Regions from separate parts of the Janthinobacterium tructae genome, predicted to be linked through region 2. Evidence: riboswitches for the same ligand, from Rfam matches in the RefSeq annotation. Region 2 holds a riboswitch; the other holds the start of a gene.

Region 1 (9,421 bases), 940 kb from region 2:
AAACAATTTCCTGATGGAAATTTTTTTACAAAAGCAAAGCGGGCGGCGCTACCAGGCTGATGCCTGGCAGGCACCGCCCGCTTTGTTACTGCTCGCATGTTACTGGCGGATCACGCCAACGCTTCCTTGGCCGCCTCTTCCGGCGTCAAGCCGTCGTAGAACTGGTCGGTAAACCACTCGACCTGCTCTTCGATGTGGTCTTGCGCCTGTGCCACGGTGGCGCCGCCGGCCACGAGGAAGCCTTCAACCTCGATACACCAGTTGATCAATTCCAGGGTTTCCGGATCGAGTTCTTCTTTCTTAGCCATCGTATTTCCTTGCTTGTCAAATTGCGATCACATCAATAAGCAGCAGTTTAACAGCTTCGCCACGTTGCCGCCGCTGCAGTTCAACAATGAAGATTACTTCACTGCAACGTTCTTGCGTTCCGGATACAGCACCACCTGCACGTAGTTGTGCAGGTCCAGATAGCGCTGCGCCGCCTGTTTGACGGCTTGCGGCGTGATGGCGCGCACGCGCTGCTCGTAGCGCAGGATCTGCGCGGGATCGCGGCCCTGCGTCACCGAACCCATCAGTTGGTTCATCCAGTAGTTATTTTCCCGCAAGGATTTCTGCTGGCGCGTGATCCAGTTCAGCTTGACCTTTTCCAGGTCGGCCACAGACGGCCCCTCGGCCTTCATCTTGTTGATTTCGGCAAAGGCGGCGGCGATTACCTTGTCCACGTTTTCCGGCCCCGTCGGCAAGTTCAGCGCCACCGAGTAATGGCCGTACGGATGCTGGCCCATGGACGTTTCGAAGCCACCGCCATAGATCATGCTCATCTTTTCGCGCAGCACTTCGATGACTTTCAGGTTCAACACCTCGCCCAGCGCCTGCAAGGTCAGCTTTTGCTCGTCCGAATACGCCACGTCGCCATTGAAGGTGATGGAAATCGTGCTCTTCGGCTCGCTACCCATGTAGATATCTTTCTTGACGATCCCTGCCACCGGGCGCATGCCCACGTCGCGGTAAGCGTGCGGCACCTCGGCCACGGGCAAGGTGCCCAGGTAGCTGGCGATCAGGGGCTTGATCTTCTCGAGCTCGAAGCTGCCCGTGAAGATGAAGGTCATGTCGCGCGCGCTGGAAAAGCGCTGGCGGAAGATTTCCAGCGAACGGTCCAGGCCCACCTTGTCGAAGTCGGCCGCGCGCGGCACGCCATCGACGCGCGGGTTGTCGCCAAACGTGGCGTGCTGGACGGCATCGTAAAATACGGCTTCCGGCTGCGCCATGCTGTTTTTCGCCAGATCCTGCTGCTTGCCGATGAAGGATTGGTACAGGCCCGCATCCTTGCGCACGTCATGGAAATACAGATACACGAGTTGCAGCATGGCTTCCGCGTCGGCGCTGCTGGCCGAGCCGCCAAAGCCTTCGCTCAGTTCACCCAGCGAGGCACCCACATTGACCGTCTTGCCGGCCAACACCTTTTGCAAGTCCAGCGGCGCCAGGTCCTTCAAGCCCATGCTGCCGACCACGGCGCTGGCATAGCGGGCGTTATAGATATCGGCGTCGCCAAACAGCGACTGGCCGCCGAAGCGGGTCGAACCCATCAGCACCTGGTCATTTTTGAAATCGGTCGGTTTGAGCAGCACGCGCACGCCATTGCCCAGGGTTAGCTCCGTCACGCCGATGGCGCTATTGAATTTTTCAGCGACGATGCTGCCGCCGGCCGGCGGGCCATCCATCAGCTTGCTGGCCAGCACTCTTTCCGTGCGCGGCTCGACCTTCTGCCGCTCGGCTTGCGCCACGGCGTCGAGCAATTGCTGCTGCGTCGGGACGCTGGCGCCCGCTTTCGGCTCGGCACCCATGAAGACGACGAGTTTCTTTTGCTGGTCGGGAATCACCTTGGCGACCGTCTCGTTGATTTCCTGCAAAGTTACCTGAGGCAAGAGTTCCTGTGCGTACAGCAATTCATTGGCGATGCCGGGGATGGCTTCCTGCTCCAGGAAGTTGCGCGAATACTCGGCCACGAAACCGGACGAATCGGACTTGTCGCGCTCGCTGTACGCGCGCTCGTAATTGCGCAGCATGTTCTTGCGCGCGCGGTCCAGCTCATCCTGGCTGAAACCGAAGCGGCGCGCCCGCTCATCTTCCTGCACCAGCGCGTCGACGGCCGGCTGCACGCCGCCCTTGCCCAGCAAGGCATACGCGCTGAACGACTCGTAGCCACGCACCAGCTTGCCCATGCTGCTGCCGCCCTGGATGAAGGGCGGGTTCGCCTGCTGCGTCAATTCCTGCATGCGCGCGCTAAGCATCTGGCCATACAGGTTTTCGATCATCTGGCGGCGGTAGTCGGCAATGGTGACGGGCTCCTGCGCGGCGCGGATCGGATAGCGGATGAAGACGCTGTCGTCCGGTGCTTCCTTGTCCGTGATCACCAGCGCTTCCGTCTGCGAGCGCTGCGGCACTTCCGCATACAGGCGCGGGCGCGGTTGCGCGGGGTTTTTCAGTTTGCCGAAATGCTGCTGGATCAGCTTTTCAGCCTGTTTCGGCTCCACGTCACCGACCACCATCACGGCCATCAGGTCGGGCCGGTACCAATCCTTGTAGAAACGCTTGATGGCTTCCGGCTTGAACGTTTTCAAGACGGATTCCTTGCCGATCGGCATGCGCTGCGCATAGCGCGAACCGTTCAGCAGCTTCGGATACAGCACCTTGTTCATGCGGTCGCTGGCGCCCTTGCCCAGGCGCGCCTCTTCCAGCACGATGCCGCGCTCGCTGTTGATATCGGCCGGATTGAATTTCAAGCCATGCGCCCAGTCTTCCAGCACGAGAAAACCCTTTTCCAGGTTTTCCTTCTTGTTCGTCGGAATCGGCAGCACGTACACGGTTTCATCGAAACTCGTGTAGGCGTTCAGGTCGGCGCCGAACTTCACGCCGATCGATTGCAAATAGGAAATGAGCTCATTGCGCTTGAAATGCGTGGAGCCATTGAAGGCCATGTGTTCCGTGAAATGCGCCAGGCCTTGCTGGTCGTCATCTTCCAGGATGGAGCCGGCTTTTACCACCAGGCGCAATTCCACTTTCTGGGCGGGACGGGCATTTTTCTTGATGTAATAGGTCAAGCCGTTTGGCAATTTCCCTACGGTCACTTCCGGTGCCAGCGGCAGGGGATCGGTCAAACGGATTTCCGCCTGGGCCATGCAGGCGCACGCCAGCAAGACGGCGCCCGAGATCAGGCGTAATTTACTCAGCTTCATGTATTCTCAACGGTAAGATTCAGTAGACATACCTTACACTGAAATCGTCTTTCCGCCATTAAAAACAGCTTAGGAAAACTGCCCTCCCTGGCAACTTTGCCGAATGACAAACTCAACAGTGACCTGCCACAGTTTTTCATCTGTGCTAAAGTATTGCCGCCGGTCATGTGGACCGGCACAACAATACGTCTTCGGGGCGGGGTGCGATTCCCCACCGGCGGTAAGACCGGCAACGGTCAAGCCCGCGAGCGCTTGTCAGGTTTCGCCTGATGAGGTCAGCAGATCTGGTGTGACTCCAGAGCCGACGGTATAGTCCGGATGAAAGAAGATGTGCAGTAAACGCGATGTCCGCTCGACCTGTCGATGCGGCCGGCTGCGTCTATTCGCTTGCCCTGCAGCGTTTTTCGCCTATGCGAGGAGCGTTTCACCATGTTAGTCAACAGCTATACCCTGCTTTCCAACGACCTCGAAGGTCGCATCCAGTCCGCCCTGGCCGCCATGCGCGCCGGCATTCCCGTCATCCTGCTCGACGATTTCGACCGTGAAAACGAAGCCGACCTGATCCTGTCGGCCGAGAAACTCACCAACGAAACCATGGCCCTCTTGATCCGCGAATGCAGCGGCATCGTCTGCCTGTGCCTGCCCACCGACGTCGTCAGCGCGCTGGAATTGCCGCCCATGTCGCCCGACAATGGCAGCCGCTACGGCACGCCATTCACGGTCTCCATCGAGGCGCGTGACGGCGTCACGACGGGCGTGTCGGCCGCCGACCGGGTCACCACCATCCGCGCCGCCATCGCGCCGAACGCCAAGCCCGCCGACCTGGTGCGCCCCGGCCACGTATTCCCCCTGCGCGCAGCGCCCGGTGGCGTGCTCGAGCGCCGTGGCCACACGGAAGGCTCGGTCGACCTGTCGCGCATGGCGGGCCTGAACCCGGCCGCCGTGCTGTGCGAGCTGATGAACCCGGACGGCAGCATGATGCGCGGCGACGATATCGAACGCTTCGCCGAGCTGCACGGCATGCCGATCCTGACCATCGAAGAACTGGTGGAATGGCGCAGCACGCGCGAGCAATAAAGCATCAGGCGTCCACGGCCTTGGGAAAATGCACGTTTCGGTAGACGAGGCCCGCCGCCAGGCCATACGCGACGGCAATCGTCGCGTAGGCCAGCGGCAAGCGCAACGACCAGTCCTGCAGCATGTGCAGGATGCTGCCGATCAGGGCCACGCCCACCAGGGCGCCAATCTGGCGGTTGGCGTTCAGGGCCGCCGCCGCGCTGTTCGCATGTTGCTTGCCGGCCACCCGCATCACGGTGGCCGTCATGGCGGGAATGGCGATGCCGATGGCCACGTTCATCACGGCCGTGCCCAGCGCCAGCCAGCCATACGGCGTGTCCGGACGCAAGCCCATCAGCAGCAAGGACATCACGGCGCCCACCAGCAAGCCCGCCAGCATGGGCAAGCGCGTGCCATGGCGCGCCGCAATACTTCCCGCCATAAAGTTCCCTACCGTGTAAGCCGCCATCATGGGCAACAGGCGCAAGCCCGACTGCAAGGCATCGGCGCCGCCAGATTGCTGCAGGAACAGGCTCAATAAAAACAGCTGGCCGAAGACGCAGAAATTGATCAAAAAGCCTACGCCATTGGCCGCGCCAAAGCTGCTGCTGTGAAACAGTTCACGCGGCAACAGCGGATGGCTGCCGCTGCGTTCACGCCGCAGCAGCTGCCAGGCCGACAGCAAGGTCAATGCCCCCGCCGCCAGCACGCCGGGCGACAGCCAGCCCAGCACCGGCCCTTCGATCAGCACGAAACTGAGGCCAGCCAGCGCCGCCACGCCCAGCGCATGGCTGAACAGCGACAAATCACGCCGCTGGCGCGCCGGTGCGGCCAGCAGCAGCTGCGCCATGACGATGGCCAGCGCGCCCAGCGGCACGTTCACCCAGAACACGCTGCGCCAGCCGAACTGGTGCACGAGAATGCCGCCGATCAGGGGGCCGGACGCGCCCGCCACGCCCACCAGTGCCGACCAGGCACCCAGCATGCGCGTGCGTTCGCGCTCGTCTTCAAAGCTGTGCGTCAGCAGGCTGAGCGAACTGGGCATGAACAGGGCCGCACCCGCGCCCTGCAGCAAGCGCGCCGCCGTCAAAAAATGCCCGTCGGGCGCGGCGCCGCACAGGATCGAGCCGAGGATGAAGACACAAAGGCCTCCCTGGTACACGGCTTTCGGCCCGTAGCGGTCGGCCAGCGCGCCGCCGGCCAGCAACAGCGCGGCAAACGTCAGCGTGTAGCCGTCGACCACCCACACCAGGCCCGTCAGCGGGATGCTCAAGTCCAGGGCGATATCGGACAGCGCCACGTTGACGGCAGTGACGTCGAGCATGGCCATGACGAAGCCGAAGGCCAGGGTCAGCAGGATCAAGCCGCTGGCGCGGTGCGGTGTGGGGGCAATCATGATATTTCCTTGCAGGGACAGGGGGCAGCCATTATGCGAGCGTTGCGTGATGCAGTAAACAGGCATAAACTCGGCGCAGCAATGCAAAAATGCATCGAGAAACCGAATAAGGAATGCCATGGATTGGGATAACGCGCGCATCTTTCTGGCCATCGGCCGCGCCGGCACCCTGCGCGGCGCGGCGGCCCTGCTGGGCATCGACCAGGCCACCTGCGGGCGCCGCCTGGCCGCGCTGGAAAGCTCGCTGGGCGCCACGCTGTTCCTGCGCACGCCGTCGGGCTACGTGCCCACGCCGGCCGGCGAACTGGCGCTGACGGCGGCCGAAGCGATGGAGCGGGCGGCCGACAAGCTGCAACGCGAGATGCAGGGCGTCGACAACCGTTTAAGCGGCCTGGTGCGCGTGGCCACCACCGACACCATGGCCAGCCATTTCGTCATCCGCGCCATGCAGCAGCTGCACGCGGCCCACCCGGACATCCGCATCGTGCTCAACGTGGCGCCTGCGCTGGCCAGCCTGACGCGGCGCGAGGCGGACCTCGCCGTGCGCGGCGTGCGCCCCACCGACCCGGACCTGATCTCGCGCCATCTGGTCAAGCGCAGCCTGGGCCTGTATGCGTCGAAAAGCTACCTGGCCGAACGGGGCGAGCCCGTGCGCGGCACGGCACTGGCCGGGCACGACATCGTCATCTACCACCAGTCCGTGACGCCGCGTCACGGGGAAAAAATTGCTGGCGAATCCGTCGCCAACGCCAGGGTCGCCATGGAAGTCAATTCGGCGGCGATGCTGCAGGAAGCCACGCGCGCAGGGCTGGGCGTGGCCGAGCTGGCCACCCACCTGGGCGATATCGACCCGCAACTGGTACGCATCTGGCCCGAGCGGGCGGAAAGCTACGACGTGTGGCTGGTCATGCATGCGGACCTGAACCGCTCTGCACGCGTGCGCGCGGCGGCCGATGCGATTATCCACAGCGTCGCCAGCGTGGCAGGCCAATAGCGAAGCGGCCAGGCACGGCGGCACGACTGGACAATCGCTTGTATCGAACGCATCCAATGTTAAGATGCCATGATGACCCTATCCGTCTCCCTCATCATCAGCCTGCGCCGCCTGCACCGGGCCACCATGGCCTGGCTGGTCAGCTGGTGGCGCATGCTGCATTTCGCCACCCTCGTGTTTTCGCTGGCCCTGTCGCCATCGAGCTATAACCGCGACAACCGCCCCATCCTCGCGCACCGCCTGGTGACGAACACGGCGCCCAATCTCGTGTGGTTCAGCGTGGCCTGCGCTCTGGTCAGCCTGGTGCTGATACGCATCGTCGTCGTCAGTGCGCAAAGCTACGGCCTGTCGCGCTATGCGCTGGAAATGGTGGTGCGCGTGCTGGTGCTGGAACTGATACCACTGACGGCTGCCCTGTTCGTGGCCTTGCGCCTGACCCTGCCCGACGGCATTGCGTTTGCGCAAATGCGCTCTTCCGGCATGCTCGATACCATGCAGCGCCAGGGCGTCGACCTGCTGCGCCGCGAGTACTTTCCGCGCGTCATGTCGGGCATCTTCGCCGTGTGGATGCTGGCCATCGTCAGCTGCGTCACCTCGCTGATCCTCGCGTATGTCACCATCTACGGTTTTACGCCGTGGGCGCTGCAAGGCTACACGCGCGTCGTCGGGCAAATCTTCAATCCGGCCGTGGCCCTGATCCTGATGCTCAAAGTCATCTTCTTCAGCTTTGCCGTGGCCCTGATCCCGCTGGCCTCTTCCTACTATCCGGAAGAACCCCACAGCCGGCGCAACCGGCTATGGGCCGCGCACGGCCTGTCCGAAATGCTGCGCCTGTTTTCCGTCATCCTGCTGATCGAAGTGGCTTCGCTGATGGGCAATTACTACTGATGCCCCGCCGCCGCCAGCGATCCCCGAACCACCCATACGAGAGCCAGAATCCATGAGCCAGAGCCAGCCCCCCAATCCCGACCAGGTCGACGTCACGGCACCCGCCGGTCTCACGCCAGATGCCGTGCTGCCCGCCCCGCCGCCCGTGCGCCACGCCGAACTGAAGGCGGCCATCCTGCTCGTCTTCATGTTCGTGCTGGTGGTCGGTTCCGTGGTCTACCTGATGTATGCGCGCGGCGCCTTCGAAGCCACGCAAACGCTGGTGCTGACGGCCGACGATTCGGACGGTGTGGGCGTGGGCGCCGACCTGACCTTTTCCGGCTTTCCCATCGGCCGCGTGCAGCGCATCGAACTGGCGCCGGACGGGCGCGCGCGCGTCATCATCGACGTGCCGCGCAAAGACGCGCACTGGCTGCGCAGCAGCTCCATCTTCACGCTCGAGCGGGGCATCGTCGGCGGCGCCAAGCTGCGCGCCTACAGCGGCATCCTGACAGACCCGCCGCTGCCCGACGACGCCACGCGCGACTTGCTGGTGGGCGACATGGCGGCGGAAATTCCGCGCCTGCTGGCCGCCGCGAAAGACTTGCTGAACAATCTGGGCAGCCTGACAGGCACCGATTCTCCGCTCGACGGCACCCTGCGCAATGTGCAGGCGGTGACCGGCAAGCTGAGCGGCCCGGGCGGCGCCATGGGCTTGCTGACGGGCGACGACAAGCAGTCGCGCCTGCTGGTCGAGCGGGCCAACGCCCTGCTGGTCACAGCCGACCAGCTGGCGCGCCGCACGGATGGCCTGGTGGCCAATGCCGACACGCGCGTCTTTGGCGACAAGGGCGTGATGACGGATGCGCAGGCCACCATCGTGCAGCTGAACGCCCTGCTGGCCGACACGCGCAACAGCCTGAAAAAAGTCGACGCCGTGCTGGTCGAGGCGCAAGCCGTGGGCGCCAACGCCAGGGCGGCGACAGCCGACCTGGGCCCGCTGCGCGCGGACGTGGAAAGCAATCTGCGCAAGGTCGAGCAGCTGGTCAATGAAATCAATCGCAAATGGCCGTTCAAGCGCAATCCGGAGATCAAACTGCCATGACAATATCCCGCCCCGCCATCGCCGCCCTGCTGTGCACCTTGCTCGCCGCCTGTTCCAGCGGACCGCCCGTGCCGGACTGGAAAATGAATGCGCAAAGTTCCGTCGAGCGGTTTCAAGCGGCTTACTTGAGTGGCAACGCGCTGGTCGAGCAGACGGAATTCCGCCGTGCCCGCAGCCAGGTGGCCGGCACGGGCAAGCTCGAGCTCGTGGCGCGCATCGAACTGCTGCGCTGCGCCGCGCGCGTGGCCAGCCTGGCCTTCGAGGACTGCGCCGGCTTCGACGCCCTGCAAGCCGATGCGACCGCCGCCGACCGCGCGTATGCGGCTTACTTGGCCGGCAAGGCGCAAGCTACTGACATCGCCCTGCTGCCGCAAGCACAGCGCGCGCCAGCCGAGGCCGGCTCGGACACGGCCGCCGCCAGCGCCGTGGCGGCCATCGATGACCCGCTGTCGCAGATGGTGGCGGCTGGCGTGCTGCTGCGCTCGGGCCGCGCCACGCCGGCGCTGCTCGATACGGCCGTGGCCACCGCTTCGGACCAGGGCTGGCGCCGCCCGCTGCTGGCGTGGCTGGGCGTGCAGCGCCTGCGCGCCGAACAGGCGGGCGACACGCAAGCGGCGCAACACATTGCGCGGCGCATGGCGATCGTCGAGCAGCCGCTGGCCCCCTGAGCGTGCCGATGGCGGCCCAAGGCAGGCGGAATCAGGCATAGTCAGGCATAATTCAGCCAGGATGGCAGCAATGCGGTGCAGGCAGCGAGGTATGACGAT
Region 2 (9,421 bases):
AGCTGCGTCTCGTCCGACCACGACAGGCCGATCACGCGCGTCTCGCGCCCCGCCGCGCGCGCCCACAGGGCGGGGATGTTGCCGCCGTGGCGCACGGAGTTCTGCAGGGTATGGTCGAAATGCGATTCGCGCACGGCTTCCTGGTCCGATTCGCGCAAGGAGCGCAAACTGGTGCCGTCGGCGCGCAAGGCCGCTTCCAACCAGCCTTGCTGCAAACCTATCCCCAGACCCGTCGGGACGGGGCAGCGCGTGTACCACAGGGTGTCGAGTGTGTCATTGCTCATGGTGTATCTCCAGAGTGGGTGGACCGTTCAAAAAGGAAACTACAGCGCCATCCTGCGCGCCCATTCATTGCCATCCCATGAGCTGCTGGGATCTACATCCTGCGCCACGGGCGCTTGCGTGTCGTCGAGGTCGCTGAAATCCGCATGCAAGCCGTCACGGATGGCGACAAAGCCCGGCGAACCGCGCTGGCGCGGGTGGGCCAGCGGCACGTCCTGCACGCGGCGCACCTTGCCCGGGCGCGCATCGAGCACGACGATGCGGTCGGCCAGGTAGACGGCTTCATCGATGTCATGCGTGACCATCACCATGGTGATGCCCTCGTCTTGCCACAGGCGGCGCAGCTCCTGCTGCAAGCGCAAACGGGTCAGCGCGTCGAGCGCACCCAGCGGTTCGTCCAGCAGCAGCACGTCGGGCCGCCCCACGAGGGCGCGGGCAATCGCCGCCCGCTGCGACATGCCGCCCGACAACTGATGCGGATACGCATCCGCATAGCCATCAAGGCCCACGCGCGCAATTTCCGCCGCCACGCGGGCGGTGCGCTCGGCCAGCGGCACACGGGTATTGCTGAAAGCCACGGCCACGTTCTGCTGCACCGTCAGCCACGGAAACAAGCGGTGGTCCTGGAACACGAGACCCCGGTGCAAATCCGTGCCACGAATCGGTACGCCATCGTGCAACAGCAAGCCCGTGTAATCCGTATCGAGGCCCGCCAGCAGGCGCAGCAGGGTTGACTTGCCGCAACCGGACGCGCCCACGATGGCGACGAATTCACCGGGCGCAATGGTCAGGGAAATATCGTCGAGCACCAGCAGTGGCGCGCCTTTCAGCGAAAACGACTTGCTCACGTGCTGCACTTGCAAACCGCCGCTCAGGTGCTGCCGCTGCGGCAGCAAGGTCGAAGGGGAAACGAAATCATTCATGGCGCACTCTCTGCGGTGGGGGCTAAGGAAGGAATGGCGGCGGGCGGCGCCCGGCGCAGCCAGCGGCTGCCGTGGAAAACCAGCCAGGCAGCCAGCCATGGAGCCAGCCAGATCAGGAACACATTGCGCAAGCCCGTCAGGTCGGCCAGGCGGCCCGCCGCCAGCGCGCCTGCCGTGCCGCCCACCATGCCGAACAGCGTCAGATGAGCCGAGACGCGTGCCTTGTCGACGGGCGCGCGGGCGATATTATCCGTATTGACGAGGTTATTCACGCCCAGGCCCAGGCCCAGCAGCACGGACGCGCCCAGGTAAGCGATGCTGGAGGGCCACAGGCCCAGGATCAGCAAGGCGGCCATGATGGCCAGGTGCGCACCGCCATACAGTTGCCCTCGGTACGGGCTGGCCAGCACGAAGCGCCCCAGGAACAGCAGCACCAGCACGCAGCTCAATCCCTGCACGGCCATCAGCCAGACGGAGTGATGCGCAGGCCAGTGCAGCACGCGGATGGCCAGCAAGATGGAAAACACGCCCACGCTGGAAGCCGTGAAGCTGGCCAGGATCTCGAACAGGTAAGTGACGCGCACGACGGGCAGGCGCAGCAGTTCGCGCAGGCTGGCCGCGCCGGGCAGCAAGGCTTGGCCTTCCAGCTTGCGCGGCGCAGTATTGCTGGGCAACACTTGCCAGCCCAGCACGGCCAAAATGGCGAACATCAGGGCGGAAATCAAAAAGCCTGCCTTCAGCCCCAGCTGCGCGATCAGATAATTGCCGCACAAAGGCCCGAGGAACTGCATGCCGAGTATCAACGTCCCCTTGTACCAGCCCGCCTTGCCCTGTCCCAGTTCCGGCAGGCGCACGAGAAACACCGTGCTCATGGCCACGATGCGCAGCGAGATGCACAGGCCGACGAGAAACATCAGCAAGGCCACCCATTGCCAGCCGGGCAGCCACGGCAGCACGCAAAAGGCCAGCGCCAGGCTCAGGCTGACGCCCGCATACAGATGCTTCGGGTTGCCACGCGAAAGAATATAGCCGGCCGGTATGGTGCCCAGCGCCATGGCCAGGGTTTCCGCGCTGCTGATCGCGGCCAGCTGAAAGTTGCTCACGTGCAAATGCAATCCCAGCAAAGTGGCCAGCACCTTGTTCATGCCGATGGTCACGCCCGACAGCAGGGTCAGGCCGATAAAGCGCAGCAAGAAGGCGCGCAGCTCGCCTTCGCGGGCACTGACGGCCGTGTCTGGCTGGAATGGCAAGGATTCACTCACTGCTGCGCCCCTTCACCAGCAGGCTCGCCAGCCGCGCAAACGCCACGTTCATCGCTTGCGCCAGCAAGGCGATCACGAGCACGGCCAGCAAGACGACATCCATGCGGCCCGACACTTCACCGTTGAGCAACAATGAACCCATGCCGGGCCCGGCCGCAAACAGCAGTTCGCCGCCCAGGCAAGCCAGCCAGGCAAACGCCAGCGCATGCGTGACACCCGTGACGATGGCCGGCATGGCGCCCGGCAGCAAAATCTGGCGCAAGGTTTGCCAGCGCGTCAGGGTCAGCACCTGCCCCACTTCGCGCAATCTTCCTTCCACCTGGCGCATGCCCGCCTGCGTGTTGAGCACGGTAGGATAAAAGGCGGCGATGGCGATCACCAGCAGCTTGGCGCCATCGCCATTACCCACCCACAGACCCAGCAAAGGGATCAGGCCCAGCAAGGGAACTTGCCGGATGCTGTGGAACAGCGGGCCAATCAATCGGTCAGCCAGCGGCGACTGCGCCATCAGCGCACCCGTGACGATGCCGGCGCTGCCGCCCAGCAGCAAGCCGGCCAGAGTGCGGCCCAGGCTGGCGCGCAAATGCACCCACAGTTCGCCCGTGACGAGCAGGTCGCGCAGGCTGTGCGCCAAATCTCCCAGCGAGACAAAGATGTAGGCGGCCGCCGCACCCTGGCCGGAGGCCCATTGCCAGGCGCCCAGCAAGGCCAGCGGCAACAGCGCACCCTTGATGATCTGGATCAAACGTTGTTTCATATGGACTCCCCATTACGCTTCCAGCGCATCAGCCGCGATTCCAGCGCATGGCATGCCCGGTCCAGGCCGAAGCCGATCACACCCGTCAGCACCACGCCCACCATCACCACGTCGAGGCGGAACATTTGCCGGCCCATTTCCATCATCTGGCCCAGGCCGCTGTCCGCGGCCAGCAATTCCGCGCCCACCAGCACCATCCACGAACGCGACAGGGCGATGCGCATGCCCGTCAGCGCGGCCGGCACGATGGCCGGCAAGACGATCAGGCGGATGCGCTGCCAGCGCGAAAAGCAATACACTTGCCCCACCTCAAAGTAGCGCTGCGACAGGTTGCGGATGGCGTCATGCACGGCCAGCGCCACGATAAAGAAACTGGCCTTGGCCACGATAAACACTTTAAAACTCTCGCCTATGCCGAACAGCAAGATAAACAAAGGGATCAGGGCCACGGTGGGCAGCTGGCGCAAGACATTGAACGTAGGGTCGACGTAGCTGCGCAAGCCAGGCGACAGGCCCAGCACGACGCCGAAGGCCAGGCCCGCGCTGGCGCCCAGACCGAAACCGGCCAGCAAGCGGAACAGGCTGATGCCCAGGTGCTGGCCCAGTTCGCCGCTCTCGGCCAGGTCTGCCGCCGTCAGCAGCACTTGCCACGGCGACATCAAGATATGCGCCGGCATCCACTCGAAGGTGGTGGCCGCCGTCCACAGCAGCAGCAAGGCCAGCGGCGAAGCCCACACGGACCAGCGCGAGCGCACGAAACGTCGCAGCCAGGGGATGGGCGCCGCACGCACTGGCGCAGGAGAGCGCGGCGTATCCTTGGCGCGCGGCAAGGCGATGGCGTTGACGATGGAAGTCATGGCGTCCAGTAGGTTTGCAGCTTCAGCTGCGCCAGCGCCTGGTTGACGAACTGGGGTGCGAACAGGCTATCGACTTGCAGGGGCCGCGCGATCAGGCCCGCGCTCTTCGCATACGCCGCCTCTCCCACGTAATGCTGGCGCAAGCTGGCCGTAAACAACGGCGACCAGCGCGCCTGCCACGGCGTATGGTCGCCCGCCAGTTCGCGCCGCACGACGCTTTCCACCTGGCCCGCGGCCGCCTCGGTGCGCACATATTCATCTTCGCCGCCCGCGCCGGCCGCCCGGTGGTGCTCGCGCACATACGCCGTCACCACCAGCTGGGCCAGCTGCGGCCAGCGTTGCAGGAAGCCGCTGTCAGCCCACAGTTCGGCGCGCATCTTCCAGTCCTGCGGCGGTGCCTTGCTCGCCCAGATGATCTTGCCCACTTTTTTATCTTCCAGCAGGAAGGCGTCGCTGAGGGTGAAGAAGGCGTCCGCGCCGCCCGTGGCCACGGCCGCCGCGCCTGCCTGCGGATTGAGGTTGAGGATCTTGACGTCGCGCAAGCTCATGCCGTTCGCTTCCAGCAAGCGGGCGAACGGGTATTCCCACGGCCGCCCACGGTGCAAGGCGATCTTCTTGCCCTTCAAATCCTTGATCGAATGGGCCGTGGAACCGTTCGGCACCACCAGATAGGTGTTATTGGCGCTGCCACCGGGCAGTATCAGCCGCGTCTGCAAGCCCGAGGCATTGGCGATTATCGACGGCAAATCGCCATACTGGGCCAGGTCGATCGAGTGGTTGGCAAACGCCTCGTTGACTTGCGTCGCCACGGAGTTGGTGGTGACGGGCACCCATTCCAGCTTCACGCCCAGCTTGCCCAGTTCGGCCGCCAGCCAGCCCTGCGCGGCCACCTGGGCGGCCGAACCTGCAAACACGGTCTTGCCGGACGGTGCCGTGCGCGCCACGACGGCGATGCGCACGGCGGCCGGCAAGGGATCGGCTGCCGCCGCGATGGCGGGCGCCAGCAGGCTGGCCGCCATGGCGGTGGCGAGTACCTTGCGCCAGGTCAAACGTAAGAATTTCAATGACATCTCGGGCCCATTCTTCAAAGGGTTACACCAGATCGGTGGCAGGCAGCAGAGACAAAGCGCGCGCGGTGTCGATCAGCTTGCTCATCTTCCATTGCTGCAGCAACACGCCGGGACCGAAGTCGCGCGAGCCGCCAATGGCTTCGGCCGCGATCTGGATCTTGGCGCCCTCTTCCAGCAGCAGGATGAACTCGGCCAGCTTCAGCAAGCCCTGCTTGCCCCACACGGTGGCGCCGCCATTCGCTTCCAGGATGGCCGTGGCGTGCGTGTTGCGGGCGATTTCACCGAGGATGAAATCGACTTCTGGCTGGCGGCGGTCGATATAGATGGGAATTTCGCGGATCAGCTGGAAGCGCTGCACGGGCACGTAGCGGATCGGCAGGGTGCGGTGCGTCTGCGCCCACGCGCCCAGGGACGGCGAGTGCACGTGCGAGATCGACGTGACCTCGGGACGCTCACGGAACAATTTTAAATAGCGCGCGCCGCCGTTGTTGGCGTCGCCCACAATCACCGTGCCATCGAGCGCCAGCACGGCCGCCTTCAGGGGCTGGCCGCGGCGGAACGGGCCCGGGTCGTTGACGACCACCACCTTGTCACCGCCAGGGGTGCGCTCGACAAAGCCCACCGTGCCGTTGGCCGTCAGGCTGCCCGTCTCGCGCAAGCCGTCGAAGGCCGTCTGCGCATCGCGCCGCACCTGTTCCACGAAGGCCAGTTCGGCCGCCGTCAACTCCTGCACCTGTACTTGTTGTGCTTGCGCTTGTGCCACGTCCGTCATGTCATGCTCCATTCTTTGAGGTTAAGGTACGAATCAGTCATGCCTCTACTTTTGCAAGACGCGTGCCAGCGCCAGGGCCGCAGAAATGGTGGATCGCTGCTGCCTGTGCAACAGCGGCTGCTGGCGTGGCAGCAGCGCTGGACGCAGGCGCTGTCGCCAAGCCAGCAAGCGGCGCGGGCACGTTTCCTGCACGGTTCAAGGCTCCACCACCACGAAAGAAATCCATGACTACCGCAACCGCCCCCGCCGTCGATACCGTCTGGTTCACGCGCTGCCCCGTGCCCACGGCCACGGGCCTCGCGTATAAACTGGGCTGGCTGGACGAGGAATTCGCCCGCGACGGCATCGCCCTGAAAACCCTGCAGGATGTGGGTGGCGAACTGGCGCGCCACCACTACGACCATGGCCTGTCCACGCTCGTGCGCGAAGGGGGCAACCTGCTGGCCCTGCCCGCGCGCGCGCAAGGGGCGCCCACGCGCCTGATCGGCCTGACCTGGATCGACGAGTGGCAAGCCATCCTCGTGCGCCCCGGTTCCGGCATCACGACGCCCGCGCAGCTGCAGGGCAAGCGGCTGGCGCTACCCGTGTTCCGCGCCGAAGACTTGCGCGAGAACCGGCGCGGGCGCAGCATCGCGCGCGGCATGAGCCTGGCCGGCTACAAGGGCGTGCTGGCGTCGGCCGGCTTGACGCTGGACGATGTGCGGCTGGTGGAAGTGGGTGGCGAGGCGCCAACGCAGGCCAATCTGGGCGCGGGCCTGTGGCAAGGCATCGCGCCGCTCTTGCGCGGCGAAGTCGATGCCGTCTACGTGAAAGGCGCGGCGGCGGCCGAAGCGGCCCGCGCGGCCGGGCTGGAAGTGGGCATAGACATCGACGCCCTGCCCGACCGGCGCTTCCGCGTGAACAACGGCACGCCGCGCCCGATCACCGTGCATGAAACGATGCTGGAACAGCATTTCGAGCTGGTCGTGCGCTTTTTGACGCAAACGCTGCGCGCCGCCCACTGGGCGCGCAGCCACCAGGCCGACGTGCTGGCCATCCTGCAGGGCGAAACGCGGGCCGGCGCCGACGCCGTGGCCGAAGCCTACCGCGACGGTTTTCATTTGACCCTGGCGCCCGACCTGTCCGACGAGAAGGTAGCCCTGTTCCGCCAGCAGAAGGATTTTCAATTGCAGCACGGTTTTCTCGACCGCGACGTGGATATCGACGCCTGGATCGACCGCCGGCCGTTGGAGGAAGCGCAGCGGCGCCTCGACGCGCTGCTGCGGCAAGCCGCATAAAGAAACGGGGCCAGCACATGGCAACATGTGCTGGCCCCGGGTACTACGGCATCAAGGCAAACGGCGCCCTAGGCGGCCAAGGCCTCATGCGGGGCGGCGGCCGGTTGCGCCAGCCGCTGCAGCGAGTGGATGGTGGCCGCGCAAGCCGTGGCCAGTTCGACGCCCTTGACCTTGAAGTGCTGGAAGTAGAATTCCTGGTGCTCGTGGCCCGCATGGAAGTGGTGCGGGGTCAGCACGGCCGACAGCACGGGCACGCCTGTCGCCAGTTGCACCTGCATCATGCCGGAAATGACGGCATCGGCCACAAAATCATGCCGGTAGATGCCGCCGTCCACCACCAGGGCGGAAGCGGCAATCGCCGCGTACTGGCCGCTCCTGGCCAGCACTTGCGCATGCAGGGGGATTTCAAAGGCGCCGGCGACGTCGATGACGTCAATATCGCTCTCGGCGAAACCAAGGGTCGCCATTTCGGCGATGAAGGACAATCGGCATTGCGCGACGATGTCGCGGTGCCAGCCCGCCTGGATGAAGGCGATGCGTTTGGCTGGTATTGCGTGTGACGGTTGTGACATATAAAAGACTCCTGTTTTCAAGAATGACAAAAAACAGGGCATAAAATCGAAGGGGATATGACAGGCGCAAGAAAGCCACGCCCAACTGCGCATGCAGGCACGCGCACCCGCGCACCGACGGCAAACGCAGGCCGTCCATGCGCCGGGCGTAGGCCGGCACAGACACAATGATTCCATCCCGCTCTCTCTTTATCCGGACTATACCGTCGGCCCCGGAATCACACCGGGTCTGCTGACCTTGCCGGCATGGTCCAAAGACCATGCCGGCAAGCGCTCGCGGGCTAGGCACGCATGCCATTACCGCCGGTGGGGAATCGCACCCCGCCCTGAGAACGTTGCGTGGCCAGCGCACAGGTGCGGCAGCCACGCCCGGCAACTATAGCATATCGCCCCTGCCCTGCGCGGTCAGAACTGCACCGTGTACGACGCGCCCACCGTGCGGCCCTGGCCGATGATCACCGTGTCGCCGTTGACGGCACCGGGCACGAAGCTGGTGAGCGTGTGGTTGCGATAGACCTTGTCGGTCAGGTTGTTCGCATACGCTGAGATCCGCTGCTTGCCGCCCGGGAGTACATACGACAGGCGCGCATTGGCCAGCGCGAAGCCGCCCTGGTTCAGCAAGTCGCGCGCGGCATTTTGCGGGTCGACATAGTAGTACTGCTTCGACGTGTAGCGCACATCGCCGCTGAAGACCAGCTGCGCGCCATTGCCCAGCGGGTAGCGGTAGTCGGCCGCCAGCAAGGCCGTCACGTGGGGCGAGCGCACGAATTCATTGCCGGAGCGGTCGCCGCCATTGTTCTGGATGGCGAAATCGTCGAATTCCGTGCGCAGCAGGCCCAGATTGGCATTGATGTGCAGGTTGTCCGTCGGCTGCGCCTCGATCTCGAATTCCGCGCCATTCACGTGGGCCTTGCGCACGTTCTGCAGGTAATTGACGCTTTGCGTGGGGTCACCGTTGTACACGCCCGTGATATTCACCTGCACGTTCTTGTAGTCATAGTGAAAAACGTTGGCGTTGAAATTGAGGCGCCCGTCCAGCCATTCGGACTTGATGCCCGCCTCGAACGAGTTCAGGGTTTCCGGCTTGACCGTGTTCAGGGCCCGCACGTCCGTGGCACTCGTGTTGTAGCCGCCGGACTTGATGCCGTGTGCGTATTTCAGATAGCCGCGCAGGGTGCTGCTGAAGCGGTATTCGGGCGTGACGTCATAGGTCAGTGCATTCCACGTGGTGGACGGATTCGAGGTGAAATTGTTGTTGGCGACCGAGGCGGCCGTGTAATTGCCGCCCCGGACCGTGTTCCACCAGTTGGCCGCGTCACCAAACGTCACCGAATTCGATGCGGCCTGCACGCGCTGCAAATCGAGGTCCTTGGTTTCCGTGGTCCAGCGCAAGCCGAAGGTGGACAGCAACTGCTCGCTGAAGTTGACGGTCGTGCTGCCGAAGATGGCCGCGCTGCGCGCCTTGTGCTGGTAGATGGTGCGGTTGTAACCGACGGGCTGCGTGCTGCCCGCCAGCGCCGGCACGCTGCCGTTGGGCAGGCGCGCACCGGCCGAATCGGAATCGATCTTTTCATTGAAGTAGAACAGGCCCGCCACCCAGCTCACGGCGCCGTTTTGCGGCGACGTCAAGCGCAGCTCCTGCGACACTT

What was found. Region 2 has a riboswitch for FMN ahead of FJQ89_RS05945 (6,7-dimethyl-8-ribityllumazine synthase). Riboswitches for the same ligand answer to the same signal wherever they lie in the genome.
Region 1: another riboswitch for FMN. It lies ahead of ribB (3,4-dihydroxy-2-butanone-4-phosphate synthase); the one in region 2 lies ahead of FJQ89_RS05945 (6,7-dimethyl-8-ribityllumazine synthase).

The regions. Positions count from the first base shown of each region.
Region 1 is NZ_CP041185.1:2,268,503-2,277,923, forward strand. Features, by position in the region: gene FJQ89_RS09905 (hypothetical protein) at 111-308, opposite strand; gene FJQ89_RS09910 (M16 family metallopeptidase) at 402-3,236, opposite strand; FMN riboswitch at 3,420-3,570, shown strand; gene ribB (3,4-dihydroxy-2-butanone-4-phosphate synthase) at 3,666-4,313, shown strand; gene FJQ89_RS09920 (MFS transporter) at 4,318-5,688, opposite strand; gene FJQ89_RS09925 (LysR family transcriptional regulator) at 5,807-6,682, shown strand; gene FJQ89_RS09930 (MlaE family ABC transporter permease) at 6,752-7,570, shown strand; gene FJQ89_RS09935 (MlaD family protein) at 7,623-8,654, shown strand; gene FJQ89_RS09940 (hypothetical protein) at 8,651-9,322, shown strand; gene FJQ89_RS09945 (ATP-binding protein) at 9,420-9,421, shown strand, end outside.
Region 2 is NZ_CP041185.1:1,329,654-1,339,074, forward strand. Features, by position in the region: gene FJQ89_RS05905 (ABC transporter substrate-binding protein) at 1-284, opposite strand, end outside; gene FJQ89_RS05910 (ABC transporter ATP-binding protein) at 324-1,205, opposite strand; gene FJQ89_RS05915 (MFS transporter) at 1,202-2,467, opposite strand; gene FJQ89_RS05920 (ABC transporter permease) at 2,460-3,224, opposite strand; gene FJQ89_RS05925 (ABC transporter permease) at 3,221-4,081, opposite strand; gene FJQ89_RS05930 (ABC transporter substrate-binding protein) at 4,078-5,151, opposite strand; gene FJQ89_RS05935 (class II aldolase/adducin family protein) at 5,174-5,923, opposite strand; gene FJQ89_RS05940 (ABC transporter substrate-binding protein) at 6,148-7,200, shown strand; gene FJQ89_RS05945 (6,7-dimethyl-8-ribityllumazine synthase) at 7,269-7,772, opposite strand; FMN riboswitch at 7,949-8,110, opposite strand; gene FJQ89_RS05950 (TonB-dependent receptor) at 8,178-9,421, opposite strand, start outside.